DNA from 2 places in the Brevibacterium sp. FME17 genome. Region 2 is predicted to be linked to the other one. Evidence: predicted binding sites of a transcription regulator. Region 2 holds the regulator's gene; the other holds the start of a gene.

Region 1 (23,122 bases), on a different contig from region 2:
GGTTGCCGGTCGGTTCATCGGCGAAGAGGATATCGGGACGTGTCGCCAGAGCCCGCGCGATCGCCGTTCTCTGCTGCTGACCGCCCGAGATCTCGTTGGGTCTGTGGCTCATTCTGTCGGCGATCCCGAGTCGTTTGACGATGCTGTCGATCCAGGAGCGTTCGTCGGCCGTCGGCTTCCTGTCATCGAGTTCGAAGGGCAGAAGGATGTTCTCCCTGACGGTCAGCGTCGGCACGAGGTTGAATGCCTGGAACACGAAGCCGATCCGTCGCCGCCTCAACGCGGTCAGCGCCTCATCGTTCAGTGCCGTGATCTCGCGTTCGCCGATGAACACTTGGCCCGTGCTCGGTCGGTCGAGGCCGGCGAGCACGTGCATGAGGGTGGACTTGCCGGAGCCGGAGGGCCCCATCACCGCTGTCAGCGCTCCGGCATCGATGTCGAGGGTGACCCGGCCCAGAGCGGCAATCGTGGCCGTCTTCGAGTCGTAGACCTTCGACACATCGCGGAGTCGGGCGATGGGTTCAAGCGATCTCGGACTGGCATCATCGGAGGCAGTCGTCACATTTTCACCTGCCTGTCAGTTGGGAACGAGGGCCATTCACTTCAAGGGAAGGCTGTCCATTTCAGGCTACGGCGACACTGGCTCAGGGGGCATTGCGGAAATGCCCCCTGCGAGGACGAAGCTGCCCTCTCGTCTCGGACGGGAAAACCCGAACACACTGGCCGCGTGAGGGCTCACGAAGTCTCATGAAGGCGAGGCCTCACGCCGCCTCACGAAGTCGAGGGCTCGACGAAGTCGCCCTGGTGGGTCCGGCGCACCTGTGGTGCACTTGGTGCATGAGCTTCGACGCACGCCACATTTCGCAGACAGTCCGTCGGGATCCCTCCGACGTCGCGGTCTTCGCCGGCAACCCGGCCAATCTCCCGCAGTGGGCGGCCGGCCTGAGCGACGGCATCCGCAACGAGGCCGGGCGGTGGATCACTGATTCGCCGATGGGTGAGGTCGAGGTCAGCTTCCGGCCCGGCATCGAGTTCGGGATCCTCGACCACGACGTGATCTTTCCCGACGGAACATCCGTGCACAATCCGCTGCGGGTGCTTCACAACGACGACGTCAGCGAAGTCGTCTTCACCGTCTACCGCCGCTCGAATGTCAGCGACGAGGAATTCGCCCGCGACACCGCTGCCGTGCAGAAGGACCTTGAACGACTCCGTGATGTCCTCGAAGGCTGACCGATCGGAGGCCTCCCAGCAGGCTGATTCCACCATGAGGTGGGGTCACAGGTTCATCAACGCCGCCATGCGCACCCTGTACTTCGGTCGCATCCATGTCCTCGACCTCAGCGATGAGGACGCCGCAGGCAGCGCGAACCAGCGTCCGCGCCTCATCATCTCCAGTCACCGCAATGGTGCCATCGACGGCCATCAGGTGCTCGCCGCGTTCCCGCGAGCGCAGTTCCTCATCTCGATCCAGCTCCTCCGCAGCTGGTTCCTTCGTCTCTTCATCGCCGGCATCCCCGTCGTGCGCCCCAAGGACGTCGAACGCTACGACCTCGATCCCACCTCGGTGGCCAGTCCGGTCGAAGCCGGCACTGCACACCTTCGCCGAGGCGGTGACCTCGGCATCTTCCCCGAATCCAGCAGCGAATGGGGCCACCGACCCCAGCCCTACAAGTCGGGTGCCGCCCGCATCGCCTGCACCCTCATCGAGGAGAGCCTCGACCTCGAGATCATCCCGGTCGGCCTCTTCTATTCGACCCCTGACCGGTTCCGTTCCCGCGCCGAGGTGGTCCGCGGGAAATCGATCACGATTCCTGACCGCAATGGCCAGGATCGATCCGTGTGGGAGGCCCAGGTCGCCTCGGCGCTGAAAGCGGCCCTCGATGACGTCTCGGTGAACTGCCCCGATGAGGCCACCTTCGAACGGATCCAGGCGGAGGCGCTCACCACCGCCCGACACACTGCGAGCGGATCGGCCACGTTCGCGCGGGCCTTCCTCGATCTGCAGAACGAAGCTGCGACTCCCCCGACCAGCTCCGTCACCAGCACAGATACCAGCACCGTTGCGGCACATGCAGCGACCGACACACACGTGGCTGACGATGGCCGTGGGGGTGTGAGTTCTGCCGTGAAGGTCCTGCGCTGGGTCGGCCTCACACTCATGTGGCTCTTCGCTCCGATACTCGGGGCGGCTGCTTTTGCCGGATCGCGCGCGGACGGTCGCAATACTGTCACACTCTTCCGCCTCCTCGGTGGCTTCGCAGCGGTTATGGTCTGGATACCGGTACTCATCGCTGCCGCGTTCTTCTGGCCCCTGGTCATCGGAATCGGCATCGTCAGCGCGGTCTGCGGCTGGCTGCTTCTTGGTCTCCGTCGCGTCCGTCTGTGACTCGGCCGTCCCCTGTCCCTTCGATATCCGCCCTCATCTGCGACATCTCTAGGAGCTCTCGTGACTCTCACTCTCGGCTTCACCGATCCCCTCGCCACCGAACTGGCGACCAGCGGCGGCAAGGGCGCCAGCCTCGCGAGGTCCGCGCAGAACCTGCCCGTGCCCGGCGGTTTCATCGTCACCGCCGAGGCCTACACCCAGTTCGTCGCACCTCTGCAGTCCCGAGTCACCGAGCTCATGGACACCCAGCACCCCGCCGAGGCGATCGGCGATCTCATCCGCAGCACCCCTGTCCCCGATTCGTGGCTTGCCGACTTCGCTGCAGCGGCCCAGGCTGCGGGCCTGAGCGATGAGGCTGTGGCAGTCCGCTCCTCAGGCACCATGGAGGATCTGCCCGGTGCGGCCTTCGCCGGACAGCACGACACCTACCTCGGCGTGCGAGGGACTAAGGCCATCGCAGAGGCGGTGCGAGACTGCTATGCCTCCCTGTGGAATCCGCATGCCTTCCGCTACCGCCAGCAGCTTGGTGTTGACCAGCTGGATGCGAAGATGGCCGTCGTCGTCCAGCTCATGGTCGCGGTCAGCGCCGAGGAGGCTGCCGGGGTCGCGTTCTCCGTCGACCCGGTACGTGGAAACACGGGCGAAGTCCTCATCAATGCGGCGTTCGGCCTGGGCGAGACCGTCGTCGGCGGGGAGGAACCGGTCGACGAATTCCGGATCGCCCGCGCCGACGGCACCCAGATCGCGTCCGAGATCGCGGACAAGCCGAAGGCTCTCGTGATGAGCGAACCGGCCGAACCTAGCGAACCGGACGGTCACGGCCATGCGAGGACGACGGTCATCCACCTCGGCGAGGATCAGCGTACTCGTCCCGCTCTGACGCCCGAGCAGGCCCAAGCAGTGGCGCAGCTGTCTGTGCGGGCCGAGGATCATTTCGGTTTCCCTCAGGACATCGAGTGGGCCTTCAACGGTGATGACCTCTTCCTTCTGCAGTCCCGTCCGATCACCCGCGTCGCACCTCGGTGGACTAGAGATGAATCCGCGGAACGATTCCCCACCCCTGTGACGCCTCTGACCTGGGACCTCGTCGAGGCGGGGTTCCATTACTCGCTCAATCACAGCTTCGACCTCATGGGTCTGCCGCCGTTTGACGACAAATGGTTCGTGATGCGTGACTTCTACATATATGGCAATCAGACGGCCGTCGACCTCTACGCTGGCCGGCTGCCGACGAAGATGCTCTCCAGCGTCGAAACCATCACCGAATCTCTGCCGGAGATCGCCTCGCAGTTCGGCTGGGTGCAGGAACTGCCGGTGCGGTGGATGCGTGATCTCGACACGTACCTCATGGGCATCGGCAGGCTCTCCCACGAACCCTTGGAGGACAAGTCGCTGGCCCAGGTGTGGGACCATGTGATCGCCATCAGCGACCTCGGCACCGAGTATTTCCGCCCCAATATCGCGATCTCTCTGACGCAGCAGACTCTCTACGGTGCGCTCTCTCACATGCTCGAGATTGCTGTGGACAAGGAGACGGCGCAGCTCGTATTCGAGCGGCTGCTGGCCTCGACGGAGACGAAGACCTCCCAGGTCAACGCCGAGCTCTGGGAGCTTTCACGCACTGTGCGCAGCAATCCCGAGATGGTGTCGACGCTGCGCAGCAATACAGGAGAGGCGGGACTGGCGGTCCTCGATGATTTCCCTGCCTTCTTCGACGAGTTCGCGACCTTCCTGGCCAAGCACGGCCACCGTGAACTCGATTTCGACGCCTACCATCCGACCTGGGTCGAAGCCCCGCATATCGTCCTCGATCAGGTTCGCCTGCTGGCCGACCGCGAGACGAACGCCTCGGCGGACTCCGACTTGGAGCGCAAGGTCCTGCAGGCTGAGACCGAGCGGGCCGTGATCAATGCCGCCCCGGAGAAGCTGCGCTATCTGGTCCAGGAGGTCATCCGACTGGCACGTGCATACACGGCTCTGGATGATCTGGAGCATTACCAGACCACGCGGCTGACCCTGCCGATGCGCCGGGCTCTGTGCGAGCTGGGTCGAAGGCTCGTCGACCAGGGTGTTCTCACCGATCCCATGGACGCCTACTTCATCAACTTCGAGCCTCTCGACGCAGCGATCCGTGCCACGGAAGTCGGCACTGGGCGCGGTGATGGCCAGCTCTCCCCTGCCGAGGCGCTGGCGGGTCTGACTGGGATCGCCGAGAAGAACAAGGCCGGGTATCAGGAAGCGGTTGAGAGGACTCCCGAATGGGAGCACGGTCGTGCCTCCGAGGTCGGCGATGACACGGACGGTGACTTCATCAAGGGAACTGCCGGCAGCCCCGGCGAGGTCACGGGCGAAGTCTTCGTCGTCCACAGTCCCGAGGACTTCTCGTCCTTCCCGGATGGTGCGATTCTGGTCGCTCGGACCACGAACCCTGCATGGACCGCCCTGTTCTATCAGGCCAGCGGCATCATCACGGAAAGCGGCGGAGCACTCTCCCACGGCGCGGTCACGGCCCGTGAACTGGGCCTGCCCGCAGTCATGGCTATCCGGGATGCCACCAGCCGCTTCACCTCGGGCCAGACGGTGAACGTCAACGGCAGCAACGGCACGGTGACACCGAACTGAGACCCGCCTCGGCGAGCCCAGCATCACACCGCTTCGAGAGCCTCCACGGGGCTGATCGACGTTGCCGCGCGCGCCGGGGCACGACTGGCGGCGAGCACAGCCAGAAGCGAGCCGGCGACGACGGAGATGATTACCCACCAGGGCACGGACGGTGCGAAGATTCCGGTCAGCGGGGACAGCAGAGACAGCGCACCGATCCAGCCGAAGACGATGCCCAGAGGCACCGCGACCAGGCAGGCCGTCACGCTCAGCTGCATTCCTTCGGCCACAATCATGCGTCGCACCCGTCGCGGCGTCTGACCCAGCGCCATGAGCAGACCGATCTCCTGCGTGCGCTGTCGCACGGAGAGCATGAGTGCGTTGGCAACTCCGATGATGGCGATGATGACGGAGAAGAGGACCATCCCCAGGAAGAACAGCATCGTTTGGTCGATGATGGTCTTCAGCACAACTTCGAAGCCTCCCCACCCTTCGTCACCGAGCGATTCGGCGTACTCGAGCAGCTGGTCCCTGAACGTCGTCATGGCTGTGGCGAACATGACGATGAGAGTGATGCCGATGACGAGACCGATGACCGTGCGTGCATTGCGGGTGGGGTGACGAGCGATCGTAGAGGCGGCCAGGCGTGAGGTTGCGGTGCGGCCGAGCAGCCACCCGGTGAGCGCCTGCAGAGGTGGGAGGATCCAGGGGTTGCCGACGATGACGCCGACGAACGTCAGCATCGCACCGAGTGCAACGAGCAGCACCCCCGCAGCACTCACCGTGTTCCCACTGGCGGCGACGATGCCGCTGATGAGAAGGGTGATTCCCATGGACAGCAACATGAGTGCGCCCGTCAGTGCTCCCATCGATGCCCGCACGTCCTCTGGCCGGCGCTCGACCGCCTGCGAGGTGGCCTCGATCGGAGAGATGCCGGTGATGCGACGGGCCCCCAGGTACGCGGAGAACCAGGTCACGACGATGGTCGCGGCACCCGGCAGGAACATCATCGGAGTGAACAGCTTGGGCTCCTCGGTGATCCGAGCGCCGAGGTAGGCCGTCGTTGCCAGTGCGAGTGCAGTCGAGACGAGGACCGCACCGATGGCACTGGGGATCGAGACCAGCAGTCCCTCTACCGAGGCGGCTCGACGCAGCCGTGCAGAGGAGGCGCCGATGAGCCTCAGCAGCGCCAGCTGGCGGCTGCGACCGGCGATGATGATGGAGAAGGTATTGGCGATGACGATGCTCGAGACGAACAGTGCGATGAGGAAGAAGACCAGCCCCACCGTTGTGAGCAGACCTTGAGCCGTGTCCGATTCCGCGATGATCTTCGCTGAAGACATCCAGGCTGTGAGGATCTCGATGCCCTGCATGATGACAGTGCCGAAGAGGGCAGCGATGAAGACGACGAGGAAGCTGGGGGCGAACTGGCGCGGGTTGGTCCGGATCTCCCGCATCGGGTTCATCGGCGCCCTCCAGCCTCGACGGCCTCGGCCTGCGCGTCGAGATCGAGCATCGTCTGCGCGATCACTTCGGCACTGATCGTGTCATTGAGTTCGGAGACGGGCGTGCCGTCGGCGATGAACACGACGCGGTCGGCGTGGGCAGCCACAAGCGGATCATGGGTGACGAGGACAATCGACTGACCGAGCTCGCGAACGGCCTCGGACATGATGGCCATGACTTCACGCCCCGATCGGCCGTCGAGGTTGCCGGTCGGTTCGTCGGCGAAGAGGATGTCCGGTCGGGTGGCCAGAGCACGGGCGATGGCCGTGCGCTGCTGCTGTCCGCCCGAGATCTCACCGGGCCGATGCTTCAGCCTGTTGTCCAGGCCGAGTCGTTTGATGATGCTGGAGATCCAGGTACGTTCGTCGGCATTGGGCTTGCGGTCGTCGAGTTCGAAGGGCAGCAGAATGTTCTCCCTGACCGTGAGAGTCGGCACCAGGTTGAACGCTTGGAACACGAAACCGATCCGCCGCCGCCGCAAGGTGGTCAGGTCGTCCTCATGCAATCCGGTGATGTCCCGTTCGCCGATGTGCACCGTGCCCGAGCTCGGACGATCGAGTCCGGCGAGAACGTGCATGAGAGTGGATTTCCCCGAACCCGAGGGGCCCATGATGGCCGTCAGCCGGGCGGGAGCGATATCGAGAGACACCTGGTTGAGAGCGACCAGCGCCGCCCCATCGGGATCAAAGACCTTCGAGACATCACGAAGTTGAGCGATGGGCATCGGTGAAGCTGTCGTCATGGTGTCCCTACATTGTTGCGTAACACTGCCTCATCCAGACTAACGATCATCGACGGCAAGGAACATGGGTTCTGACTGACCAGTAGGTGTGAGCCGCCTGCATGCTCGGCCATCCGCGCAAGCCGCTGCCTTCGCGACCTGCGGATATGCCTAAGCGCTTCGGCGGGCTTCCAGATTGGGGTTATAGGTCAGATTGCAGGCATGAAAAACACGTGTGGCCCGGAACAAAATGTTCCGGGCCACACGTGTATCAGTTCAACGCACTCGCTGCGCGCCGATGAGAATCAGATGGGACTCAGTCCTCTTCTTCTTCCTTCTTCTCGACGACCAGTGTCTCAGTGGTGAGAACCAGTGCGGCGATCGAAGCGGCGTTGCGCAGTGCCGAGCGGGTGACCTTGACGGGGTCGATGATTCCAGCGCCGATGAGGTCGCCGTAGGAATCGGTGGCGGCGTTGTATCCCTGGCCCGACTCGAGGTCGGTCACCTTGGATACGACGACGTAGCCGTCCTGGCCAGCGTTCTCAGCGATCCAGCGCAGAGGCTGGACGACGCCGCGCTTGACGATGTCAGCACCGGTGGCTGCGTCTCCGGTCAGGCTCAGGTCGTTTCCGGCCAGAACCTTGGAGGCGTGGATCAGAGCTGATCCACCGCCGGCGACGACGCCCTCTTCGATGGCTGCACGGGTAGCCGACACTGCGTCTTCGACGCGGTGCTTGCGTTCCTTGAGCTCCACCTCGGTGGCGGCGCCGACCTTGATGACTGCGACACCACCGGAGAGCTTAGCCAAGCGCTCCTGCAGCTTCTCGCGGTCCCAATCGGAGTCGGTGTTGTCGATCTCGCTGCGGATCTGGGCAACCCGACCGTTGACGTCCTCATCGGAGCCAGCACCATCGATGATGGTGGTGTTGTCCTTGGTGACGGTGATCGTGCGGGCGTTGCCGAGCTCTTCCAGGGTGACCTGGTCGAGCTTCATGCCCATGTCCTGGGTGACGACCTGGCCACCGGTGAGGACGGCGAGGTCCTCGAGGATCGCCTTGCGGCGGTCGCCGAAGCCGGGAGCCTTGACGGCGGCAACGTTGATGATGCCGCGCAGCTTGTTGACGACCAGCGTCGACAGAGCCTCGCCTTCGATGTCCTCTGCCACGATGAACAGAGGCTTTCCGGCCTGCTGCACCTTCTCCAGCACAGGGAGGAGCTCCTGGATGTTGGAGATCTTGCCCTGGTTGATGAGGATGAGCGCGTCGGAGAGCACAGCTTCCTGGCGATCAGCATCGGTCACGAAGTGCGGCGAGAGGTAACCCTTGTCGAACTGCATTCCCTCGGTGATTTCGAGTTCAACAGATGCGGCCTGGGATTCGTCAATCGTGATGACGCCGTCCTTGCCCACCTTGTCGAAGGCATCGGCAATGAGCTTGCCGATCTCTTCGGACTGAGCGGACAGACCGGCGACGTGTGCGATCTCCGAGGAGTCGGCGACATCGCGGGCGATGGTTCCGAGTTCGGTGGAGACAGCCTCGACGGCAGCTTCGATTCCGCGCTTGAGGGCACCTGGTGCGGCGCCGGCGGCTACGTTGCGCAGACCTTCGTTGACGAAGGCCTGTGCCAGGACGGTCGCGGTGGTGGTTCCGTCACCGGCGATGTCGTTGGTCTTGGTGGCAACTTCCTTGGCCAACTGAGCGCCGAGGTTTTCGTATGGGTCGTCGACCTCGACCTCACGAGCGATGGTCACGCCATCGTTGGTGATTGTGGGTGCGCCCCACTTCTTGTCGAGAACAACGTTGCGGCCCTTGGGTCCCAGCGTCACCTTGACGGTGTCCGCGAGGATGTTCACACCCTTTTCGAGTGCACGACGGGCCTCGTCGTTGAATTCCAGATTCTTAGGCATTCGTCCTCCTGTCAGTGAAGTAGTTGTTCAGGGGATTCAGCCGATGACGGCGAGCACGTCACGAGCCGAGAGCACGAGGAACTCTTCTCCTGCGTACTTGACTTCGGTGCCGCCGAACTTGGAGTAGATGACCTTGTCGCCAATGGCCACGTCGACTGGGACGCGGTTTCCGTTGTCAGCAACGCGGCCTGGGCCCACTGCGACAACTTCGCCTTCCTGAGGCTTTTCCTTGGCGGTTTCGGGAATGACCAGACCACTGGCGGTAGTCTGCTCTGCTTCGACCTGACGGATGACAATCCGATCTTCGAGTGGCTTGATGGAGACCGACATATCGGGCCCTCTCCCTTCGCTGGGGTTCAATTCTTCTTTGAGTCAGACGGCGGCGTGTGCCATGATCCCCTCGTCGTCGCGGGTGCCGAGTGGATCGACCGTCTCATTAAAACTGGCACTCGCTGAGTGCTAGTGCTAATTCGACTTTAGAACGCTCTTAGCACTCGGTCAACTCGAGTGCCAAGGATTGTCCACGCTCTGGGCGAAACCCCAGGAAAGGTACCCGAGCACGGCTGCACTGTGGTCCACGCACTGCCCCTCCGAGGCAAGCAGACCCCAGCTCGCGGATCCGAACTCGCAGACCTCAAACGGGTGGTAAGTCCTGCTCGAAATCGGGTCAATTTTCGACCAGGAGTTACCGACCGTAGGGCCGACCGTAGGCGTCCCCGGTCTCACGGAACGGATACAAGTGCGGACCCCGGGAAGCCCCGGGGTCCGCACTTTATGTCGCTTACTTCAGATCAGCGGCTGCGCTCTGAGATCAGGCGCACTGCCACTGCCCCCAGCCTTCTTGAGCCTGCAGCTTCTTGGCACGCTGGAACTGCTCCTGCGGGCTGGCGTCCGAGGGATTGCCGCTGCCGCCCATGGAGTGCCAGGTCTGAGGCAGGAACTGGAAGAGACCGAAGTGAGTGCCGTTCGAGGCCTTCGGGTCGAAGTTCGATTCGCACTCAACGACCGAGTACCACTTCGATCCCGGCCCACCGAGCATGTCCTTGATCTCCTGGGTGCTCATGTTGCCACTGCTGGAGCCCGAGTCACCGCCGCCGGTGCTCTTGTCACCATCGTCGGAGCCGCCCGAACCGTTGTCACCGGTTCCGGCATCCGATCCGCTGCTGGAATCGTCTGGCTTCTCAGCTGGAGCTTCCTTCTTCTTGGTGCCCTGGATGACGACCTTGGTCTTGGGCTCGGAGAGGACCTTCTCGCCCTTCTTCTCCTTCTTCACCTCATCGCCATTAACGGTCTTGACCTTGTAGGAGACCTGCTTCTGGCCTTCCTTGCCTTCGTCCTCGACCTTCGTCTCACCCACGTAGAGGGAGTCCGACTTCTTGGTCTCGGTCTTGGGCTTGATGGCCTGCTTTTCCTTGACGGTGTCGTTCTTCACGCGGTTCACGGTGAGAACCTGGCCGTCGGAGACTTTGGAGCTGAGGGGGACGGACATGAAGTCGTCCTTGTCCAGCTTCAGCTTGGTTTCAGCGAGGGCTTCCTTGGCGGTGCCCGCTGCGGCCGAGACCTTGTGATCCTTGCCGTCGGCAACGATTGTGAGGTCCTTGGCGGTCGTCACATCGATGTCGTTGCCTTCATCTTTGAGCTTCTGATTCGGCTTCGCGCTGAGGTCGGCGCCCTTCGCGTCCACACCGAGGTCGGCCAATGCCTGACCAACAGTGTTCGCGTGCGTCACCTCGTCGCTCTTCTTGCCGTCGACAGACAGTGAAAGTTCCTTCGCGGTGTTGACGGTGATCGTCATATCCCGCGATATCTTCTTGTTCACGCCTGGTTTGATCTGATCGCGCTTCTCGATGTCGAGGTCGCGGCTGTCGAGGACATCCCCCACGGTGCCACCGAAGGTCCGAACTTCCTCGGACTGACCATTGACATCCAAGGTCACTGGCTTGTTCATGGTTACCACGGCGCCCGTGCCACCCACGAGTCCGGTAATCACAACCGCCTGTGCAGCAATCTGCACTTTGCGGTTCTTAAGAAAATCAATCACAAAAATATCCCTGGGGCAGAGGTCATCAACTCATCCACTGTAACCGATTCGTTACAAGTTACGCAAAACATTACAAACATGTAACGGCGAGGACCCGTAAGCTGGCCCTCTGACCAGGACTTCCCCGTGTTTCCGGGCTTCGTCACAATCGTGACATTCACCCTCCGAGGTGGCCAATCAAGCGTCAGGCTCACCCCCGCCGAGGTTGTCGTTCAGTCCCAGCAGCTGCAGTTCAGTCCCAGCTGCCGAGTGCGGTCTCTGCGTTCTTCCACACTGCGGAGCAGAGCTCGCCTTCATCCATACCGCGCACCTCGGCGAGTTTGCGTGCCGTGACTGCGGCCAAGTACGGACCGCCTGGCTTACCGCGGTGCGGGTGCGGGGTGAGGAATGGAGCATCGGTCTCGGTCAGCAGCAGTTCAAGTGGTGCTGCAGCTGCGGCACGGCGGAGTTCATCCGCGTTCTTGAACGTGAGGTTCCCGGCAAACGACATAAAGTAACCGGCAGCGGCGCATTCCCGGGCCATCGACTCGTCGCCGGAAAAGCAGTGGAAGATGGTGACCTCGGGAGCACCTTCCTCCTTGAGGATGCGCAGCACATCGGCGTGGGCCTCACGATCGTGGATCTGCAGGGCCTTGCCCGTGCGTTTGGCGATCTCGATGTGAGCGCGGAAGGAGCGCTGCTGGTCGGCGACACCCTCTTCACCGGTACGGAAGTAGTCGAGTCCGGTCTCCCCCACCACGCGCATGCGGTCGTTGGAGGTCACGAGTGACTCGATCTCGGTGAGTGCGTCGTCGAGCATTCCTCGCTCGGCCAACCTCGGCGCCTCGTTGGGGTGCAGTGCAGCACCGCCGAGCATCCACGAGCGACCATCTTGTGATTGCTGCGTGACCAGCTCGGTCGTCCACCGTGCGGCCGGGAGGTCGCAGCCGATCTGGACGATGCGCTGGACGCCCGCCGACTGGGCGGTGTCGAAGAAGAAATCGAGGCTCGGGAACTCTTCGTCCTTGTCAGGCCTGACTTCGGGCTCGGGTTCGCCCGCACCCAAGGGCAGTCGCACACCCGTGCAGATGTCGAGATGCGTGTGGGTGTCGACGACCGGGTGGGCAAGTGGTTCAGGCACCGGAGGATAGGTTCCGGCGGCGCGTGAAGCCATTATTCGGTCTCCTCCACGAACTTGGGGAACACCGGGACCGGCTTCGGCAGTGGGGTGCCAGCCTCCAGTGGGAAATCGATCGCGGCGAACGAACGAGGATCCACCTCGGCGGCATTGACACCGTTCTCGGCCGACGCCGCGGCCATCGGTGCGATTCCTGCCGCTGCGGCAGCGGCACCTGCGGCCACGCCGACTCCGGCACCTACGGTCACAGGGGCCATCGCCTCGGCGCCGGTACCGTTGTCAGTCGCCGTCGGGAGCACCTTCGCGCCGGCCTCACCAGCACCTTCTTCGACGCCGAGGAGATCGAGGATCTGGCCGGCGGAATCGGGCATGACGGGCTGGATGAGGATCGAGATGATGCGCACGACCTCGATCGTCACCCACAGCACTGTGGCCATGCGATCCGGATCGGTCTTCTTCAGCTTCCAGGGTTCCTGGGCGGAGAAGTAGCGGTTGGCCTCGGACAGGACCTTCCAGCAGGCCTCGACGTAGAGGTGAAGTGCCTGGGTGTCGACGTGGCGGCGAGCGGTCTCGGGGACGGCGCGGGCCAACGCGAGGAGCGCTTCGTCTTCTTCAGTGAGGTCACCGGGCTGTGGAACCTGTGCGTCGCAGTTCTTCGCGATCATCGACAGCGAGCGCTGGGCGAGGTTGCCGTACTCGTTGGCGAGGTCGGAGTTCTTGCGGGTGATGATCGAGTCCTTCGTGTAGGACCCGTCATTGCCGTAGGAGAACTCGCGGAAGAGGAAGAATCGCAGGGTGTCGAGGCCGAATGCGTCGACGAGGTCGATGGGATCGACGACGTTGCCAACGGACTTCGACATCTTCTCACCGGCGTTGAAGAGGAAGCCGTGGGCGTGGACGCGCCCCGGCAGCTCGATGCCGGCACTCATCAGGAACGCGGGCCAGTAGACGCTGTGGAAGCGGATGATGTCCTTGCCGATGATGTGCACGTCGGCGGGCCACCACTTGTCTAGGCGCTCCTGGTCATCGGGATATCCGGCGGCGGTGAGGTAGTTCGTCAGGGCGTCGATCCACACGTACATGACGTGCTTCTCGTTGCCGGGCACCGGCACACCCCAGTCGAAGGTGGTGCGCGAGACCGAGAGGTCCTTCAGGCCAGAGGCGACGAACGAAGCGATCTCGTTGCGGCGGGAGTCCGGGCCGAGGAATTCCGGGTGGGTCTCGTACAGGTCGAGCAGCTTGTCCTGGTACTTCGAGAGGCGGAAGAAGTAGGACTCCTCTTCCGTCCAGGTCACCTCGGTGCGGGTCTCGGTCGAGAGGCGGACGCCGTCGACGACCTCGGTCTCGTCCTGCGTGTAGAAAGCCTCGTCGCGGACGGAGTACCAGCCGGCGTAGGTGTCGAGGTAGATGTCGCCAGCCTCTTCGAGCTTGCGCCAGATCGCCTTGGACGCTTCGTAGTGGTCCTCGTCGGTGGTGCGGATGAAGCGGTCGAACGTGGAGCCGAGCGCGAGCTGGGTGTCGCGGAAGTTCTTCGCGTTGTCGTCGGCGAGCTGCTTGGGCGTGATGCCAAGCTTGTTCGCCGCCTGCAGCATCTTCAGACCATGCTCATCGGTGCCGGTTGCAAAGAACACCTCGTGATTGTCGAGGCGCTTGAACCGCGCGATCGTATCGGCCGCAATGTACTCATATGCGTGACCGATGTGGATGGCCCCATTGGGGTAAGCGATAGCTGTCGTCAAGTAATAACCCATAGGTCACACAGTCTAAGGGACGCCGCGGCGTGGGCACGCACGGGTGCTTTCGGGCCGGGGGTGCGGGTGGGGCTTGGCCGAGTCTTCGCGAATAGCCCAGTCTGCGGTGAGCGGCCCAGTCTGCGGTGAGCGGCCCATATTTGAAGGTGGGCTACTCACCTCAGACTGGGCTGAAACGGTTCGCACCCCGGCACCAATTCACGGAACCAGCGGCTGCCCGCACCGACGACGCAGTTCAGGTGCTTGAAAGAAGAGCCTCTGCCCGAAGGTCTTCGGGTCCAGAACCTCATTGAACTTGAAGCGCAACACCTTATAGCCCATCGCCAACAGCCGATTATGCTGTCGGCTCTCCTTGTTCATGACGTCGAAGCCGCCGTCAACATACTTCTGCGTCCCATCCACATAGAGAGCGACCTGGTCCTCGCGAAGGAGGAAATCCAGTCTTGTCAGAAGTCGACCGTCATCGGCAATATTCACCTGCTGCACGAAGTCATGCAGCCCCAGAAGATGCAGGTTGAATGCAGCTCTGCTCTCCGCATAGCTTTCGGACAACGGCGAAGCGAGCGCGACCAGTCTCGCAGCCACTTTGCGGCCCCGCCTCAGGCGGGCGATGGGCGCTCCGAACAGATCTGCGACTGCACCCGGCACCTCGTCCAGCAGGTGCGACGAATACCCGAGCTTGAAGATCAGATCTTCGTCATTGCCGAGAAGATGCCGTCTGATCACCTGTTCCATCGCGGCAAACGCCGCGGCACTGCCGAGCTCGGCCCGCAGATCCAAGGCAGTTCGAGCCGGAGATGTGACTCGGAGCCCCTCCACCTGGCAGACGTCTTCAGCTGAGATTATTCTGCGTCGCCTGATCAGCTCGGGTGATTTGGTGCTTGACGCGGGGTGGAACACCGACACCGGTTCATCCGGCTCGTCGAACATACCGATCCTGTGCAGCCGTGCCGCTGAGACCCCGAACACGGTGTCTTCTGCGCGGTAGTGAGGATAATGAAGGACCTGCAGACGCTTCAGATTCGCCTCGTATCTGCGCCGTTGGGAACGCTCCTTGTCGCGCTGTTCCTCGTGATACGTCATCCAAGCCGAGTCCGTGGCGAAGCGAGAGAAGTATCGGTGGGCACGGACTTCACACCGGCTGACTACCGAATAGACTCCGCGCGAGACCTTCAGCAGACAGCATCCCAATGCGCTGCGGATGTCTGCCGTGGAGGCTCCAGCATTGCGAAGATCCTTGAAATGCACGACGTTGTTCTTCATGCCGGCACACTGCCGAACCACGTTCTGATACAGCAATACTCAATTCAGTTGCTGTGGAATCAGCTCCGGCGTCCACACAGCGACAGCGCTTCAGCACGGAGTCCGTCAACAAGCGTCAGCGCTCGAGTCGAGCCGTCGTCCGCCTCCGGGAGCGCGCGCCACTCGTCCCCGGGAGCACATGAGGACAGCGTCAACCAACCATTCAACCTCGCTCATAGCCCAGTTTGAGATGAATAGCCCACCTTAAAATGTGTGCTACTCACCCAAAACTGGGCTGCCAGTTGTCCACACCCTGCTGCGCACGAGTCGCGTCACTCGCGGTGAAGCCAGGCTTCGTAGACGTCGCGCTTCGACAGGCCGAACTTCTTCGCCACCTGCCCGGCCGCATCCTTCGCACGTATCCCGGACTCGACGAGTGCGCTGACCTCGCCGAGGTGGTCCTCCGGAGCCGTCTCGACTTCGGTGGCACCGGCGAGCACGAGGGTCAGTTCCCCTCGCAGTCCCGCTGCGGCGCGTTCACGCAGCGAACCGACGGTCCCCCGCAGCGTCTCCTCGTAGGTCTTCGTCAGTTCACGGCTGATGCTCATGGGTCGATCTTCGCCGATGACCTCGGCGAAGTCATCCATCGTGTCGGCGATCCGGTGGGGGCTTTCGAAGAAGACCATCGTCCGCTTCTCCGCCTTGAGCTCCTCGAGCAGGCTCTTGCGCTGACCGGATCTGCGCGGCAAGAAGCCCTCGAAGCTGAACCGGTCGCTCGGCAGCCCGGAGACCGCCAGGGCCATCAGTACCGCGGACGGGCCCGGCGTCGACGTGATCGGCAGTCCCGCCTCGGCGCAGGCTCTGACCACGCGATATCCGGGGTCGGACACGGCCGGCATCCCCGCGTCGGAGAGCAGCACCACGGTCTGCCCCGCATTGATGAGCTCGACCAGCTCGGGGGCGCGATGGCCCTCGTTGTGGTCGAATACGCTGATGATCCGGTTCGTGTGGCTCAGCTGCAGACGCTGCGCCAGAGAGAGGAACCGGCGGGTGTCCTCGGCGGCGATGACGTCGGCGGTTTCGATGGCCTGCCGCATCCGCGGACTCGCATCGCCGAGGTTGCCGATCGGAGTCCCGACGAGGATGAGTCGCCCGCCGGTGAGGTCCGGACCCGACCTCGCTGGGACGCAACGGTCGTCGTCATCGGGGTCGGGCACCTCGGCGAGGGTGTCGTTGGGGTCGGGTGCCTCGGCGGGGGCGCCGTCGGGGTCGGGTGCCTCGGCGGGGGTGTTGTCGGGGTCGAGCTGAGGCTCAGACGTGCTGGGGTCTTCGGTCAAGATGCGGCTGCTCCGGTGGCGAAGAGCAGAGCGAACGTACCGAAGTAGAAGAGGAGGATCACGCCCCAGAAGAGGAGCCACAGTCCCGTGCCGATATAGCCGACCCACAGGGCGGCAACTGCCATGCCGTCGCCGCGCTCACCGCGTTCCTTGATCTGCTTGCGTGCGATATGGCCCATGATGACGCCGGCGATGCCGCCGATGAGGACTCCGGAGACGACGCCGAAGATCGAGGCGCACATGCCGATGATGGCCAGCACATTGTTCGGCGGCAGCGGTTGGTAGACGTACCCCGGCCCGACGGCATACTGAGCGTTTGCCGCATATCCGGGGTTCTGGCTGTATGACTGGGCACCAAGGCCGCCCGAGTTCGACAAGGGCTGCTGGTAATACATGTCCGGATTGTTCCAGTTGTTCTGGCTGCTCATGATGAGGTCTCCTTGCGTCTGCCTTCAACGGTACAGAGTCGTCGTTTCGGGCAAAAGGCGGCGCGGTTACAGGTCTGTCACAGTTGTGGACTCGAGAGTCGTGGCGTGCCGTAAACCGTCGTCACCTGGGCCCGCGGTGCAGAAGTGTGCATCCGGACCCGCGGTGCAGGAGCCGCTGGCGAACGGATCGTTCCGGTGTAAGTGCCCCGTTACATTCATTGTCAAGCAGCAACCGGGGTCCTCGCCTCGTAGAAGACCCCATGCTTGACCATCGCGAAGAGCACGTTGAGCCGGCGACGAGCCAGACACATCACCGCAGCATTATGGCGTTTCCCCTCGGCCCGTTTCCGGTCGTAATACGCCTTCGACAATGGATCATGACATGACGCCACCCACGCAGAGTGGAACAACGCGTTCTTCAACCTCTTGTTGCCCGCCCGCGATGGGAACTCGCCGCGAATCGACGTTCCCGACCGGCGCGTAACCGGAGCAATACCCGCATACGCTGCCAAATGGCCAGGAGTCCTAAAAGCGCTGAAGTCACCGGCTGCCAGGAGGATCTGGGACGCGGTCTTAACGCCGACTCCCGGCATGGACGTTAAGACCTGAAGAAGAGGGAGCGAATCCGCTAACTCTTCAGCTTCGGCCTCGATCTCTTTGCGTTCGGCCTTCAGTGCTTTGATCCGAGCCGCATGCCGCGGCACCACCGACTCCGACGCCTCACTCCCGGGCACGGTCACCGTCTGCTCAGCCAGAGCATCGAAGATCACATCAATCAGCGCCGACGGATCCTTGCGGGTATGGTTACGCGCCCACCGCTTCACCCCCGACTTCCCCGCCGCCCGCAACCCAGCTGGACCACGGTACCGAATCAACAGATCCAGCACGATGTTCCTGGTCAACACGGTGCCCTTGAACACGCGCTCCAGCGCCGGATGGATCTGCAGCAGCAAGGACCTCAGTCGGTTGATCGCTCTGGTGATGTCATGGGCCAGGTCCTCGTCGGTGCCAGCCAACACCTTGAGATTGGCCAGCACATCCGATTCCCGATCAACTGATCGTAGTGTGTGCGGCATGGTTCTGGCGGTGTCAGCAATGATAAACGCATCCCTGGCATCCGTCTTCGCCTGCCCCGGATACAGATCGGCAGCCTTCCTCATCGCCAACCCCGGCAGGTAGGCGATATCGGCTCCACAATCCCTGGCGACCGCGACGGGAAGCGCACCAATCGTGTTCGGCTGATCAACGATCACGAGCACACGACCGTGCCCGTCCTGCAGAGTCGTGATCACGTCGCGAAGTTTGCCTTCGTCTTGCGGGAGCTCGTGGTCGAAAACCCGCTCACCTGCCGGCCCCAGTCCGCAACCGTGATGGTTAGTTTTTCCGACGTCGAGACCTAACCAGACGTCATATTCGGTGTTCATGACAGTCCTCCTCGACCATCAGTTCCATGGTCGTTGGTTGTCATGACACCCGATGCTGGCACCCACGTTACGACGAGACCTCAGTACAACTGGGCCGAGCCCCTATCAGCAGTCAACGCGCGTCCTGGATTCCTGGCGGCAACACCCCGTTACCTTTTAAGTAGCCCCACAATCCGTCAGGATAGAAGGGGTCGCTGGCCTAAGATTCCCGGCATGATTCATGCCCCCAGCCATTCATGGTCCGGGGGGTGTTGTCACCGGGAGTCGAAGGCACCAGGGAAATCGCTGATAGGGGCCAGAACCACTGGCAGAACACATGCCTTGAGCCCGACCGTAACGTGGATGCCGAACCCCGGAGCCACCACAGCACCACCGGCCAGCCGAACCACTCATAACCGCAGTCACACCAGTCGAAGAAGATGAGTGACATGATCACCAACCACGACGACATCGACGTATTCATCGGCATTGACGTCGGCAAACACGACCACCACGCCGTCGCCCTGGCCCGGGACGGTACTCAACTGCTGTCGAAGGCACTGCCGCAGAATGAAGCAAAGCTTCGAGCACTCATCGACAAGCTCCGTGTGCATGGAACACTCCTCGTCATCGTCGATCAGCCCGCCACGATCGGAGCACTGCCCGTCGCTGTCGCCCAAGCTGCTGGCGTCACGGTCGCTTATCTACCAGGTCTGGCGATGCGCCGCATCGCAGACTTGCATCCTGGTGAGGCGAAGACTGATGCCAGGGATGCCGCGATCATCGCCGAAGCTGCTCGGACCATGCCGCATACTCTGCGCGGTATCAGGGTCAGCGATGAAAACGTCGCAGAGCTTTCCATGTTGTGCGGTTACGACGACGATCTCGCGAAACAGGCCACGGCAACATCGAACAGGATCCGTGGCCTGCTGACACAGATTCATCCCGGACTCGAATCCGTGATCGGTGCTCACTTGGACCATCCTGCGATGACGGCGCTGTTGGTGAAGTATCCGACTCCAAAGGCTCTACGTCGGGCCGGTAAACGCCGGGTCGAGACACTGCTGGCCAAACACGCACCCAGAGCGTGGAAACGCTGGGCGACAGCGGTCTTCACGGCCCTGGACGAGCAGACTGTCGTCGTCGCGGGCACCGATGCAGCGGGGCTTGTGCTGCCCCAACTGGCCACTTCGTTGACCCAGACACGAACGTCGCGGGCCGAGGTCTTCGACCGGATCGATCAGCTGGTGGAATCACACCCTCTTTTCGAGCTCCTGACGTCGATGCCGGCAGTCGGCGTCAGGACAGCGGCAAGAATCCTGACCGAGGTCGTGGGCAAGGACTTCGCCACCGCCGGGCACTTGGCCTCTTACGCCGGTTTGGCACCGGTGACGTGGAGATCGGGGACATCGATCCGTGGCGATCATTCGTCCCGCCGGGGCAACAAAGTGCTCAAACGGGCGCTATTCCTATCGGCATTCGCAGCGTTGAAGGACCCGTTGTCGAGGGCGTATTACGACCGGAAACGTGCCCAGGGCAAGAAGCATAACCAAGCACTCATCGCGCTGGCTCGTCGACGCTGCAACGTGTTGTTCGCGATGCTGCGGGACGGTGCCTATTTCCACGTATCGCTGGGGGCCGCCGCCGCGTAGACAGGTTCAGAAGCTCCCGAGCCCAGTCCGAGACTCCGGTCCCGGACCAATCAGTCCTGCCAAGCATCAGCAGGCGAAACTATTCGAAGAAATCCACGTCACCCCTTGACGAAAACCATAGGGGCACCCCCCGGATCATCAATGACAGGGCAAATCAGCCATACCAGGACCAGCGACCAGACCCCGTTCGGGGCCTATGAATAAATATAGGGGCACCCCCCGACGGGCAATCCGCGAGCGGGTATCCACGTCAGCTGTCCTCCGATGGCTGTGGCGGGTGTTCGAGACACCGCGTTGTCCGGTTCTCGATGACTGATGTCAACGCTATCGGGGTGCGGGTGCCCTCGACGGCGAATCGTGTTCCAGTCCTGCACTGCGGTTCGCGTAGCCGCAATTACGTCCGCCGGAATAGGGCTGATGTTCCGACTTTCCTGGCTAACTGATCAGCTGCCTCAAATGGAACTCAACATAGCGAAGAAGCCAACTCCAAAGATTCCTATAGTGATGATGGGCACCAAAATCACGAGTCCGATGCTTGTATAGCCGATGATTAAACCAGTGATGCCTTGCCCTCGACCCTCTTGACCAGTGCGTTTGATCTGGTGCAATCCGATGTGACCAAAGATGATGGCAAGAACGGGGCCGACCCCCAGGAGCATCGTGATTACACCGAACAAGATTGAAATAGGCGGAATCATCACGGCAATCAGAGCTAGAAAACCAAAGATCAGTCCGCCCCCAACGCCAATGATGCCCATCCACATCGACCACACAGCCATTCCATTCGACACGGATCGAACCATCATCGGCTGGGCGCCGTAGGTCATCGGCTGGCTGTAGGAACCCTGTTGGCCGTAGCCGTATGAGCCGGGCTGACTGTACGAACCGTAGGAACCCTGTTGGCCGTATGCATCGGGCTGGTTGTATCCGGCCGCCTGCCCGTACGCGCCGTTGGAGCCGAACTGGCTGGAACCGCCCTGGCTGTAACCACCCTCTCCGTAGCTTCCGCCCTGGCTGTAACCACCTTGGCCGTACTGCTGACCCTGCGAGTACTGCCCCTCGCCGGAACCGTACTGTTCGGCCCCGGGACCTGAGCCGTACTGCTGGCCCTGCCCCGAGCCGTACTGCCCAGCACCCGAGCCATACTGTTGTCCCTGCCCCGAACCGTACTGTGGCTGGGATCCATAGCTGTTGTTGAACTGCTGCGAGCCGACCTGAGGCGGGTCGCTCGGGCGATATTCGGGATTGTTCGACACGTTCGACACCGTTCTCCACTCAGACGCTCTTCGTTCCCTACTACCCTAGTGGTGCCGACCGCAGAAAGCCCAACAATCTCGGCACAAGGTTCTCCGGCAACGTCACATTTCGGTTCCCAGCACGCCGGCCCTGGCCCCCGGGGTCACGCTTCCAACTCCACGCACCCTCAACCACACCCTTACCTGCGGGTCGCATGAGAGTCCGACCCGGCGTGATCTCTAAACCTTGATCCACCGATCGGCCTGGACGCAGTGTTGTGAATCCGGTTCTCGCAAAATGTCGAAAAATGGGCAGGGGACATCGCCCGGGTCTCTCACCAGTCTGATTCCACTTTTCAGTTCCTGCGGGCTTCCTCCCTGGCCCCAGTCTTCACGCCCGGTTGGGCTGATCGGTCATGTCAACGCAGTCCGGGGAGGAGGCAACGCGGCCTGCCACAATCGGGCGAATTCCTCGGCCCACGGCCAGTCTCTGGGCAGATTCAGGATCAATCTCCTCGCTCGGCGGGCAATCCGGGCAGGGACGAGGATGATGCGCGTCCTCAGTGTTTGTGCACGAGCCTTGCTCATTCGGCCACCCATGACTCTTGCAGCTGCCCGCAGTAGGTTATGAGTCATCGCCGCGATCGTCACCCATGCGGCGTTGGCATCGAAGATCCCTGAGGGCATATGGGCCAGTGCACCGTTTTTCAATTCCGCATTGATCTGCTCGATAATCGCATGCTTCCGGTGGATCTGGTCCGCCAGAACAGTGTCGAAGCGATCCTTGTCGAGGGTGGTGAAGAAGGCGTGGTATCGGTACAAGTCGAACAACGGATCCTGCCCGGCAGTGCGCTTCTTCTCATTGAGCTCGGGGACTCGTCGCACGATCAACCGGCCCGGCACCTGCAGAGCCTTCTTCTTCGACGTGAACGCGGTAAAGGCGACTTCAGCGACTTCGGCGTTTGAGATCCAGGCCCCAGCTTCTTCGTCGAAGATCGCTTCCGGGTACTGGATGCCGGTCCACGCATCATCGTCGATGGTGGTGATCGCGGCTTTGACCTTCTTGTCCATGCGCACCGTCACCGACACCTCGGCCCCGGCATCGCGGGCGGCTTTGGTCATCGTCGACGAGTAGTAGGCGGAATCAGCACGCACCAGAACCGGGACCTGACCGGAATTGATGCGCCGAGCGGTGGCCAGGGCGTCAGAGACGAACTTGTCGGCACCCCGAGCTGATGAGGTGGAGCCTTTCCGGAGACGTTGACCGACGATGACCTGCCCGGAGGCGCTTGGCGATGCAGTCGCCAAGAGCGCGTTGAGCCCCCGACTGCCTTGATACCCGAACCCGGCTCCTTGTTTCCTTGCGGAATGGACGTCGATGACGGTGTCGTCGATGTCAACGAAGATCATCGACGACTGTGGTGTTGTCGCACTGGTGGTCAGCAGGCGCGTGTGCTGGTCCAAGTTGATCAGGAGACGGGTACTGATGGCATCGAGCTGTCTGACGTGGCCGAAGGTGAACGAGCGCAGAAACGATCCCAGAGTCGATGGGGCGTAAACACGGTCGAAGAGTCTGTTCATGCCGCCGTGGCGCAGGATGTTCATGTCATCGATCGAGTCGGCACCGGCGGCCATGCCCGCGATCAGGGTAGACAGTTTCGCGCCCGGGTTCGCGCCCTTATCGGCTCCGGTCGTCATCACGGTCAGACGCTGCTCGGTGAGGTCGAGCAGGCCCGCCTGGTGGGCCAGGGCCATGATCGGGACCAGGCCGGTAGGACTGACGAGGTTCGTGT
Region 2 (9,636 bases):
AGCCGAGAAGGTGCAGGAAGCCGTGGACAGTCAGCAGGAGCACCTCGTCCATCGTCGAATGTCCCGAAGACGAGGCTTGGGCTGCGGCCACCTCGGGGCAGATGATGATGTCGCCCATCTGGCCCTCGGTGGGCGCCCCGGCCTGCCCCTGCGTGAGCTGGTCCATCGGGAAGGACATCACATCGGTGGGACCGTCGAGGTCCATCCAGGTGACGTGGAGTTCCTCCATCGCCTTCGCATCGACCATCGTCACGGCGAGTTCTGCACCGGCGTGCATGTGCAGAGCCTGGCCCAGGTATTCAGTCAGAGCTACCACCTCGTCGAGGTCGATCGCTGCATCTGTTTCGTTGGAGATCTCGGTATTCATTCGCTGCTTCCCCACAGGTCGTAGGCGTCGACGATCTTCGTCACCAGTGAGTGGCGGACGACGTCCTTGCTGCCCAGGTGGCAGAATTCCAGGTCTTCGATTCCGGTCAGGATGTCCTGCACGACGTTGAGACCGCTGCGAGTCTTGCCCGGCAGGTCGATCTGGGAGACGTCCCCGGTCACGACCATCCGAGCGCCGAAGCCCAGGCGGGTGAGGAACATCTTCATCTGCTCACCGGTCGTGTTCTGCGCCTCGTCGAGGATGATGAACGCGTCGTTGAGGGTGCGCCCGCGCATATAGGCCAGCGGTGCGACCTCGATGGTTCCCGTTTCGATGAGCAGCGGGATCGATTCGGGATCGACCATGTCGTGCAGGGCGTCGTAGAGGGGCCTCACGTACGGGTCGATCTTCTCGTTGAGAGTTCCCGGCAGGTAGCCCAGGCTCTCTCCGGCCTCAACCGCGGGACGGGTGAGGATGATGCGTGAGACTTCTTTGTGCTGCAGTGCGTTGATGGCCATGGCCATGGCCAGGTAGGTCTTGCCCGTGCCTGCAGGCCCGATGCCGAAGGTGATCGTATGGTTGCGGATCGCCTTGACATAATCGTGCTGGCCCATCGTCTTGGGACGGATGGACTTTCCACGGGTGGAGAGGATGTTCGTTCCCATCACCGCCGAGGCGGCCTTCCCCTCGGAGGAGAACGACGCCACCCGGTCGATCGTCTCTTCGTTGATGCGGTGGCCGGAGGCGTGCAGCTTCTTGAGTTCCCCGATGACGGAGACGAATGCTGCGACGCGATTCGGTTCACCGGTGGCCTGCACCTGGTTGGCCCGCACATGCAGGTCGAGGTCGGGGAAGACTCGCTCGAGCTTGCGCAGGTTCGACTCCCCCGGTCCGAAGAACTCGACCAGATCGATGGAGTCGGGAATCACGAGACGCACTGTGTCCGACGGCGTTTCTTCGCCTGGAGTGGGGTTCACAGAGTTCGTGGGCTGAGTGGAGGTGTCCAGAATGATCCTTAGTGGCTGTTCGTACGTTTAGGAGTACTGCAATTGCGTGCTTCCATCGTAGTCCGCTTAGTCACCAACGGCCCAATGAATTCTGAGCCATGACGAGCCCGGCCGCACCGGCGGAGGACGACCGCAGGACTGTAGGACCGAGAAGTACGGCTTTGGCGCCGACGGCCGCGAGTGCATCAAGCTCTGCGTCGCTGACGCCGCCTTCGGGACCAACGACTAAGACGATGCGTTCGGGATCTGGAGAATTCTCCATTCCAGAGGCAGCAGACCAGATGCCCGCGGAACGAGGTTCACTCAGGGCCTGCGAGAGTCTGAGTTCTGCGGCCTCATGCAGGACGTAGACGGTGTCAGTCTCGCTCAGAGTCGCTGCGAGGCCGGTGCCGCGGACCAGGTCGTGGCGCAACGGGAAGCGGGAGCGTCGGGCCTGCAGGGAGGCCGCCCGGATGACGTTGTCCCATTTGGCGGCGAGCTTGTCACGCTTCTTCGTCGGCCAATCGGCGATCGAACGCTCGGCGGCCCAGGGAACCACCTCGTCGACGCCGATCTCTGTGGCGGTTTCGATCGCCTGCAGGTCACGGTCGCCCTTGGCCAGAGCCTGCACGAGAACCAACCGTGGCTGGTCTGTTCTCGTGTGCGTGACCGATGCGACGTGAAGTCCGAGTTCGTTCGCCGAGGCGTTCGAAACGGTTCCGCGCACACGGGTGCCGGATCCGTCGACGACTTCGAGTTCGTCCCCCGGTCCGAGTCGGCGGACTCGGACCGCGTGCCCGGCCACGTCCTCACCGAAAGTGAGCACCTGGCCGGTGACCGCCTCGGCGGACTGGGGCGAGAAGAAGACGGGAAGACTCACCGACCGGCGAACTTCTCACGCATGCGGGAGAACACGCCACGGTTCTGGGTGGTGATCTGGGCGCGTGGGGTCTCTTCCTCACGCAGCGTTGCCAACTGCGCAAGCAGGTCCTTCTGCGCGTCGTCGAGCTTGTCCGGCGTCATCACGTCGACCGTGATGAGCAGGTCGCCTCGGGTCTCCGAGCGCAGTCGGGTGGCGCCGAGGCCGGGCAATTTGACGACGGTGCCCGACTGGATGCCGGCCTCGATGGAAAGGTCCTGCGTGCCGTCGAAGGTGTCGAAGGGGATCGAGGCACCGAGTGCGGCTGCCGTCATCGGCACGGAGACGGAGGCGCGCAGGTTGTCACCGTCGCGCTGGAAGACTTCGTGGCGGGCCACCATGACCTCGACGAAGAGGTCGCCGGCAGGTCCGCCGCCGGGGCCCACTTCGCCCTGGGATGAGAGCTGGATGCGTGTGCCGTCGGAGACTCCGGCGGGGATTCGGATCTTCATGGTCCGCTGTTTGCGGACGCGTCCGTCACCCTGGCAGTTGAGGCAGGGGCTGGGAATGACGGTGCCGTAGCCGTGGCAGGAGTTGCACGTCTGGTTGGTCACCATCTGGCCCAGCAGGGTCCGGGTCATGCGCTGGACGCTGCCGGCTCCGTGGCACAGGGTGCAGGTCTCAACGGATGTGCCCTGCTGTGTTCCGGCACCTGAACAGGTGTCGCAGACGACTGCCGTGGTGACATCGAGATCGATGTTTCCGCCGAACGCGGCGGTCTCGAGATCGATGTTGACTCCGACGAGTGCGTCCTTGCCACGCTGTGTGCGCGGCATCGGGCCACCGGCCGAGCCGGCTCCCCCGCCGAAAAAGGTCTCGAAGATATCGCCGAAGCCGCCGAAGCCGCCACCGCCGGCAGGGAAGCCCTGTCCGTTCTCGCCGCCTCCCATGTCGTAGTTACGGCGCTTCTCCGAATCGGAGAGGACGTCGTAGGCGAGGGAAATGGCTTTGAATTCGTCCTCGTGTCCGGGGTTCACATCGGGGTGATATTTCCGAGCGAGCTTTCGGTACGACGATTTGATTTCAGCCGCCGAAGCGTCTTTGGACACTCCGAGTGTTTCATAGTGATCGGCCACAGAAACTTCTCTCTCCCTGGTGGTGTGCGTTGTTCGCGTTCTCGTGCCTGTTCGCGCGGTGGTGTTGGTGCGCGCTGTGCTGTGTGGTCCTATTGTGCTGTGTGGTCATGGTGTGCTGTGTGCGCTCGTGCCGGTGCATCTAGCCCTGATCGAGGACAGAGGAGACGTATTTCGCTACGGCCCGCACAGCTGTGATCGTCGTGGGGTAGTCCATCCGGGTCGGCCCGAGCACAGCCAATCGAGCGGAGGACCCCGCGTCATGACCATATTCGGCAGCCACGAGAGATGTCGAGCTGAATGACTCGTGAGTATTCTCACGACCGATCCGAACGCTGATCTCCTCTTGATCCTCGGCCATCGATGTCAGCAGCTTGAGCAGTACAACCTGTTCTTCGAAAGCTTCGAGGATCGGTGCCATCTTCTCACCGAACTCCCTCCCGGAGCGAGCCAGATTCGCTGTGCCCGCCATGATGATGCGTTCTTCGCGTGTGGCCATGATGAGATCGGTGACCGCGGACCGGACCTGTGCCAGCGCTGCGGCGACGTCCGCGCCTGGTTGGCTGGTCGCCACGACAGGCTCTGTCACAGCGGGGTCCATGCCCTGCACCGAAGCCCTGGATGTACTCGTGCTCATCACTTGCGATAACTTCTGGCCGGAGAATTCGGTGTTGACCTCATCGCGGATTCCCCGCAGCACCTCGTCATCCACGCTGCCGGGAGTGATCACAATCTTCTGTTCGACCTGACCGGCGTCGGTGATGAGGACGACGAGGATGCGGTTGGGGCCCAGCCCTACGACCTCAATGTGTTTGATCGTGGCGCGGGAGACGCTCGGGTACTGGATCAGTGCCACCTGATGGGTCAGGCCTGAGAGCACACGCACCGTGCGGTCGAGCATGTCATCGAGGTCCCCGTCGCCGTCGATGAGCTGGAAGATCGCACGTCGCTCAGCATGCGTCAGCGGTTTGAAGTCGTCGATGCGGTCGACGAACATGCGGTAGCCGAGATCGGTCGGAATCCGCCCTGCCGAAGTGTGGGGCTGCGCAATGTAGCCCTCTTGCTCTAGATGGGCCATGTCGTTGCGGATCGTGGCCGGAGAGACGCCGAGCGTGTGGCGCTGCACGATGGCCTTCGATCCGACGGGTTCGTTGGTGGCGACGAAGTCTTCGACGATCGCACGCAGAACCTGTGCTCGCCTGCTGTCGTTCATTCGTCTCCTTCCTTCGCTCGGCACCGTTTTTGGCACTCATCTGTCTTGAGTGCCAATTCTACGCCTCTTATATTCCGAATTCACTTTCGGCTCCATCTCAGCGGGTCACCACCCATCCCATCGAGTCCTTGATTAGGGTGGTTGTCCGTGAATACCTTTGATCGCTACGGGCCCGATGTGCTGGCCGGCTCCTCGCCCTCCTCACACCGACCCAAGAAGTCCACCCCCGTCGAACTGGGTCTCGGCATGGTTCTCGAAGACGCGATGAGCGGATATGTCGGTGCCGTCGTCGGCGCCGAGAAGACCACCGCCGGAGTCGTCGTCAATCTCGAGGACCGGGCAGGAAAGGTCCGCGCATTCCCCTTGGGGCCTGGCTTCCTTCTCGAAGGCAAACCCGTCGACCTCAGACTGCCGGCCAAGAAGAAATCGGCTCCCGGTCGCACAGCCTCGGGGTCGCGCGCGGTCGGCAATGCTCGGGCCCGAGTGGCTCGCGGATCTCGCATCTGGGTCGAAGGCAAACACGATGCCGAGCTCGTCGAGAAGATCTGGGGCGACGATCTGCGCATCGAAGGTGTCGTCGTCGAACCGCTGGGCGGCCTGGACGATGTCGCCGACAAGCTCGCGGCGTTCGGTCCCGACAAGGACCACCGCGTCGGGGTCCTGGCCGACCATCTCGTGTCCGGCACCAAAGAATCCAAGATCGCCGAGGCGGTGCGCGCCGATCCGCGCTATCGCGACGTCGTCCACATCATCGGTCATCCTTATGTCGACATCTGGCAGGCCGTCAAGCCTCATGTCGTGGGCATCAGGGAATGGCCAGTCGTGCCTCGGGGCGAGGACTGGAAGACAGGGATCCTGCGGCGTATCGGTTGGCCTCACGCCGACCACAGGGACGTGGCCCGGGGCTGGGTGCGTATCTTGGGCAAGGTCAGCACCATCGCCGACGTCGAACCCACGCTCTCAGGTCGAGTCGAAGAACTCATCGACTTCGTCACCGTCGGTTGAGGCCCAGGTCGATTGTGATCGATCTGGTACACGATTCGGGCTTTCCCCAGTTCGGCGACATGGCGTTTCCGATAGTGTGAATGACCAGAAGCTCTGAAAGGACCCGCATGTCTTATAACCTGCAGCAGCCGAACAACGGCTCTGACCAGTCGCGTCCCATGCCACCGAATTATTCTCAGGCCTCTGGACCCCACCAGCCCTACAGCCAGCAGAACCAAAGCTACGGTTCGCAGCAGCCAAACCCGGCTCAGCAGAACTATGGTTCCCAGCAGGGCCAGCCCCCACAGCCCGGCTACGGTTTCCAACAGCCTTATGGTCAGAGCCAGCCCGCTCAGCCCGGCTACGGTTCCCAGCAGGCCTACGGCCAGGGTCAGCAGCAGTACACGCAGCAGCCCTATGGGCAGCAGGCCTACGGCAACGGTCCTGCGCAGCCGGTCGGCAATCCGGCCATGTTCGACTCGCGGATGCTGCCGGGGAATGCCTATGGTCCCGGCTCCGAAATGTTCTGGCAGGCCAGCGAGAGCGAAAGAACCACGGTGCTGTGGACTCATATCGGGTCCATCTTCGTCGGTTTCCTGCCTCTCATCATGTTCCTGGTGAAGAAGGACGAATCGCCCTATGTACGCGAACATTCGCGGCAGGGACTCAACGCGATGATCACGAACTGCATCGCCACGTTCGCTGCTGTCATCGTGTTCTTGGTCTTGGGTTTCCTCCTCGCCTTGGTCACCTTCGGCCTGGGCATCTTCATTTATTTCTTGGCGTTCATCGTCCCGATCTTCTACACGGTGCTCTACATCATCGCTGCGGTTGCAGGGAGCAAGGGCGAGGGCTATAAGTTCCCGCTCGTGTTCAACTTCGTGAAGTGATCACGCCAATCAGATGATCTGATCGTGTTATCTGCACGCAGAAGTCGCTGTCATCGCATTTGATGACAGCGGCTTCTCTGCGTTCGACTCAGTTCACAGAGTCGAGCGGTTCAGTTAGTGGGACCCAGCGGTTCAGTTCACGTAATCCGTGAGGATGCGGACCATGTAATCAGCCATCAGCCGGCCCTGCAGCGTGGGTGCAAAGCGGCCTTCGCCTACAGCGTCACCATCGAGCAGTCCCTGTTTGACGAACCCTCTGATTGCCCGCTCACTGCCTGCGCCCAGTGAATCCAGCGGCAGTTCCGAATCGATTCGAGCCGCGAGCATGATCCGCTCGACCTCCTGGGTCGTTGTGTCCAGCACCTCGCGTCCGATGGCGGGCGACTCACCTGCCAGCAGGCGGTCGGACCAGGCACGGGGATGTTTAGCATTCCAGAATCGCACCCCACCGATGTGCGAATGGGCTCCGGGACCGAAGCCCCACCAATCGGCATTGCGCCAGTAGGCCATGTTGTGGTCGCAGCGGGTCTTCGCTGACGTCGACCAGTTGCTGACCTCATACCAGTGCAGACCGGCGGCTTCCATAGCAGCATCGGCGATCTCATACTTATCGGCCAGGTCGTCTTCGTCGGGCATTGCCAGTTCGCCGCGGCGAACCATGGCCCCCATCTTCGTCCCGGGCTCGACGATCAGCGAATAGGATGAAATATGATCGACGTCGTTGCTCAGAGCCACTTCAAGTGATCTGCGCCAATCGTCGATGGACTCCCCCGGGGTTCCATAGATGAGGTCGAGGCTCAGTTCCAGTCCGGCCTCTTTGATCCACCGGGCCACATCCGGAATCTTCTTTGGGTCGTGTGTGCGATCCAAGGTCGCGAGCACATGGGGTACCGCTGATTGCATGCCCAGGGAGATCCGAGTGAAACCTGCGGCTGCCAAGGTGGCGATATAGGACGGGGCTAAGGTGTCGGGGTTCGCTTCGGTCGTGACCTCGACGTCAGGTGCCAACCGGAAGCGGTCGCGGATGTCGTCCATCACTCCGGCCAGCACCTCGGCGGCCAGCATCGTCGGAGTGCCCCCGCCGAAGAAGATCGTCGTGACCGTACGATCGCCGGCGCCTGCCTCGGCGAGCACACGGGTCGAGAGGTCGAGCTCCCGGGCAAGATTGCTGCGATAGTCGTCGCGGGAGGCACCGGGACCCAGATCTTCGGCGGTATAGGTGTTGAAGTCGCAGTAACCGCAGCGGACCCGGCAGTACGGGACGTGGACGTAGAGGCTCAGCCCACGATCTGTCGCGCCGATCCCGGCCGAGGCCGGCAGCGAACCGTCGAGCGGTGGGGTCTCACCAGTCGGTTGTGCGGGCACTTACTTCTTAGGTTCCTTCTTGGACTCCGGCTCATCGGAGGACAGCGCTGCGATGAAGGCTTCCTGTGGAACTTCGACATTGCCGACGAACTTCATTCGCTTCTTGCCTTCCTTCTGCTTCTCCAGCAGTTTGCGTTTACGGCTGATGTCGCCGCCGTAGCACTTGCTCAGCACGTCCTTGCGGATGGCGCGGATGGTCTCGCGGGCGATGATGCGCGAACCGATGGCCGCCTGGATAGGCACCTCGAACTGCTGGCGGGGAATCAGCTTGCGCAGCTTCCCGGCCATGAGCACGCCGTAGGAGTAGGAATTGTCGCGGTGGACGATCGCAGAGAAGGCGTCGACCTGGTCGCCGTGGAGCAGGATGTCGACCTTGACCAGATCTGCCGCATCTTCGCCGTCGTCGGAGTAATCCAGCGTGGCGTAGCCCTTGGTCTTCGACTTCAGCTGATCGAAGAAGTCGAACACGATCTCGGCCAGAGGCAGCCTGTAACGGATCTCTACCCGGTCCGAGGACAGGTAGTCCATGCCCAGCAGGCTGCCGCGACGTGTCTGGCACAGCTCCATCACCGCACCGATGTGCTCACTCGGCGTGAGGATGGTCGCCCGGACCATGGGTTCGCGGACCTCTTTGATCTTGCCCGTCGGATACTCGCTGGGGTTCGTGACCTCCATCTCGGATCCGTCTTCCATCGTGACGTCGTAGATCACGCTGGGTGCGGTGGAGATGAGGTCGAGGTCATATTCGCGTTCTAGGCGGTCGCGCAGAACTTCAAGGTGGAGGAGTCCGAGGAAGCCGCAGCGGAAGCCGAAGCCCAGTGCCGTGGAAGTCTCCGGCTCGTAGGCCAGCGAGGCGTCGTTGAGCTTGAGCTTGTCGAGCGCATCGCGCAGCACCGGATAGTCCGATCCATCGATCGGGAAGAGCCCGGAGTACACCATGGGCTTGGGTTCCTTGTAGCCATCGAGTGCCTGTTCGGCCGGCTTCGAGGACGAGGTGACCGTGTCACCGACCTTGGACAGGCGGACGTCTTTGACACCGGTGATGAGGTATCCGACCTCGCCGACCCCGAGCCCCTTCGTGGCATTCGGCTCCGGTGAGGAGACACCGATCTCGAGGAGTTCGTGGGTGCTGCCGGTCGACATCATCGTCAGCTTCTCACGCGGGCGCAGGGCACCGTCGATAAGGCGAACATACGTCACGACGCCCCGGTACGTGTCGTAGACGGAGTCGAAGATCATGGCTCGCGCTGGAGCATCCGCGTCGCCGACTGGAGCGGGAATGTCGGAGATGATGCGGTCGAGGACCGCGTCGACGCCTTCGCCTGTCTTACCGGAGACCAGCAGGCAGTCTTCGGGTTCGCAGCCGATGAGGTTGGCGAGTTCTTCCGCGTACTTCTCCGGCTGGGCCGCGGGGAGGTCGATCTTGTTGAGCACGGGAATGATCGTGAGATCGTTCTCCATGGCCATGTAGAGGTTAGCCAGCGTCTGGGCTTCGATGCCCTGTGCGGCGTCGACGAGGAGGAGCGCACCTTCACAGGCGGCAAGCGACCGGGAGACCTCATAGCTGAAGTCGACGTGGCCCGGTGTGTCGATCATGTTCAGAGCGAAGGGAGTGTCGTCGTTCTCCCAGGCCATGCGCACGGCTTGGGATTTGATCGTGATTCCGCGTTCGCGTTCGATGTCCATCCGGTCGAGGTACTGAGCACGCATATCGCGCGGCTGCACAGCCCCTGTGACCTGGAGCATCCTATCGGCCAGGGTCGATTTGCCGTGGTCGATGTGAGCGATGATGCAGAAATTGCGGATCAACTCGGGTGATGTAGCGGACGGAGAAATCCG

What was found. Region 2 encodes HrcA, which represses chaperone genes, less so after heat shock. Its sites were predicted from a motif close to TTNGCACTCGNNNNNNNCGAGTGCNAA; they were not measured.
Region 1: groES (co-chaperone GroES) is a predicted target of HrcA. The motif match lies at 9,611-9,637, and genes of this name have one in related genera.

What each region holds. Positions count from the first base shown of each region.
Region 1 covers NZ_JABUYD010000018.1:38,135-61,256, reverse strand. The annotation lists gene INT40_RS15205 (ABC transporter ATP-binding protein) at 1-562, opposite strand, end outside; gene INT40_RS15200 (SRPBCC family protein) at 838-1,233, shown strand; gene INT40_RS15195 (hypothetical protein) at 1,202-2,389, shown strand; gene INT40_RS15190 (PEP/pyruvate-binding domain-containing protein) at 2,450-5,011, shown strand; gene INT40_RS15185 (FtsX-like permease family protein) at 5,035-6,456, opposite strand; gene INT40_RS15180 (ABC transporter ATP-binding protein) at 6,453-7,238, opposite strand; gene groL (chaperonin GroEL) at 7,534-9,123, opposite strand; gene groES (co-chaperone GroES) at 9,160-9,453, opposite strand; gene INT40_RS15165 (resuscitation-promoting factor) at 9,935-11,071, opposite strand; gene INT40_RS15160 (TatD family hydrolase) at 11,397-12,317, opposite strand; gene metG (methionine--tRNA ligase) at 12,317-14,032, opposite strand; gene INT40_RS15150 (hypothetical protein) at 14,231-15,295, opposite strand; gene rsmI (16S rRNA (cytidine(1402)-2'-O)-methyltransferase) at 15,607-16,491, opposite strand; gene INT40_RS15140 (DUF4190 domain-containing protein) at 16,608-17,039, opposite strand; gene INT40_RS15135 (IS110 family transposase) at 17,261-18,463, opposite strand; gene INT40_RS15130 (IS110 family transposase) at 18,892-20,094, shown strand; gene INT40_RS21240 (DUF4190 domain-containing protein) at 20,547-21,350, opposite strand; gene INT40_RS15120 (IS1380 family transposase) at 21,744-23,122, opposite strand, start outside.
Region 2 covers NZ_JABUYD010000001.1:213,477-223,112, reverse strand. The annotation lists gene ybeY (rRNA maturation RNase YbeY) at 1-367, opposite strand, end outside; gene INT40_RS00920 (PhoH family protein) at 364-1,377, opposite strand; gene INT40_RS00915 (16S rRNA (uracil(1498)-N(3))-methyltransferase) at 1,445-2,233, opposite strand; gene dnaJ (molecular chaperone DnaJ) at 2,230-3,348, opposite strand; gene hrcA (heat-inducible transcriptional repressor HrcA) at 3,488-4,558, opposite strand; gene INT40_RS00900 (DUF3097 domain-containing protein) at 4,700-5,563, shown strand; gene INT40_RS00895 (DUF4870 domain-containing protein) at 5,671-6,432, shown strand; gene hemW (radical SAM family heme chaperone HemW) at 6,565-7,797, opposite strand; gene lepA (translation elongation factor 4) at 7,798-9,636, opposite strand, start outside.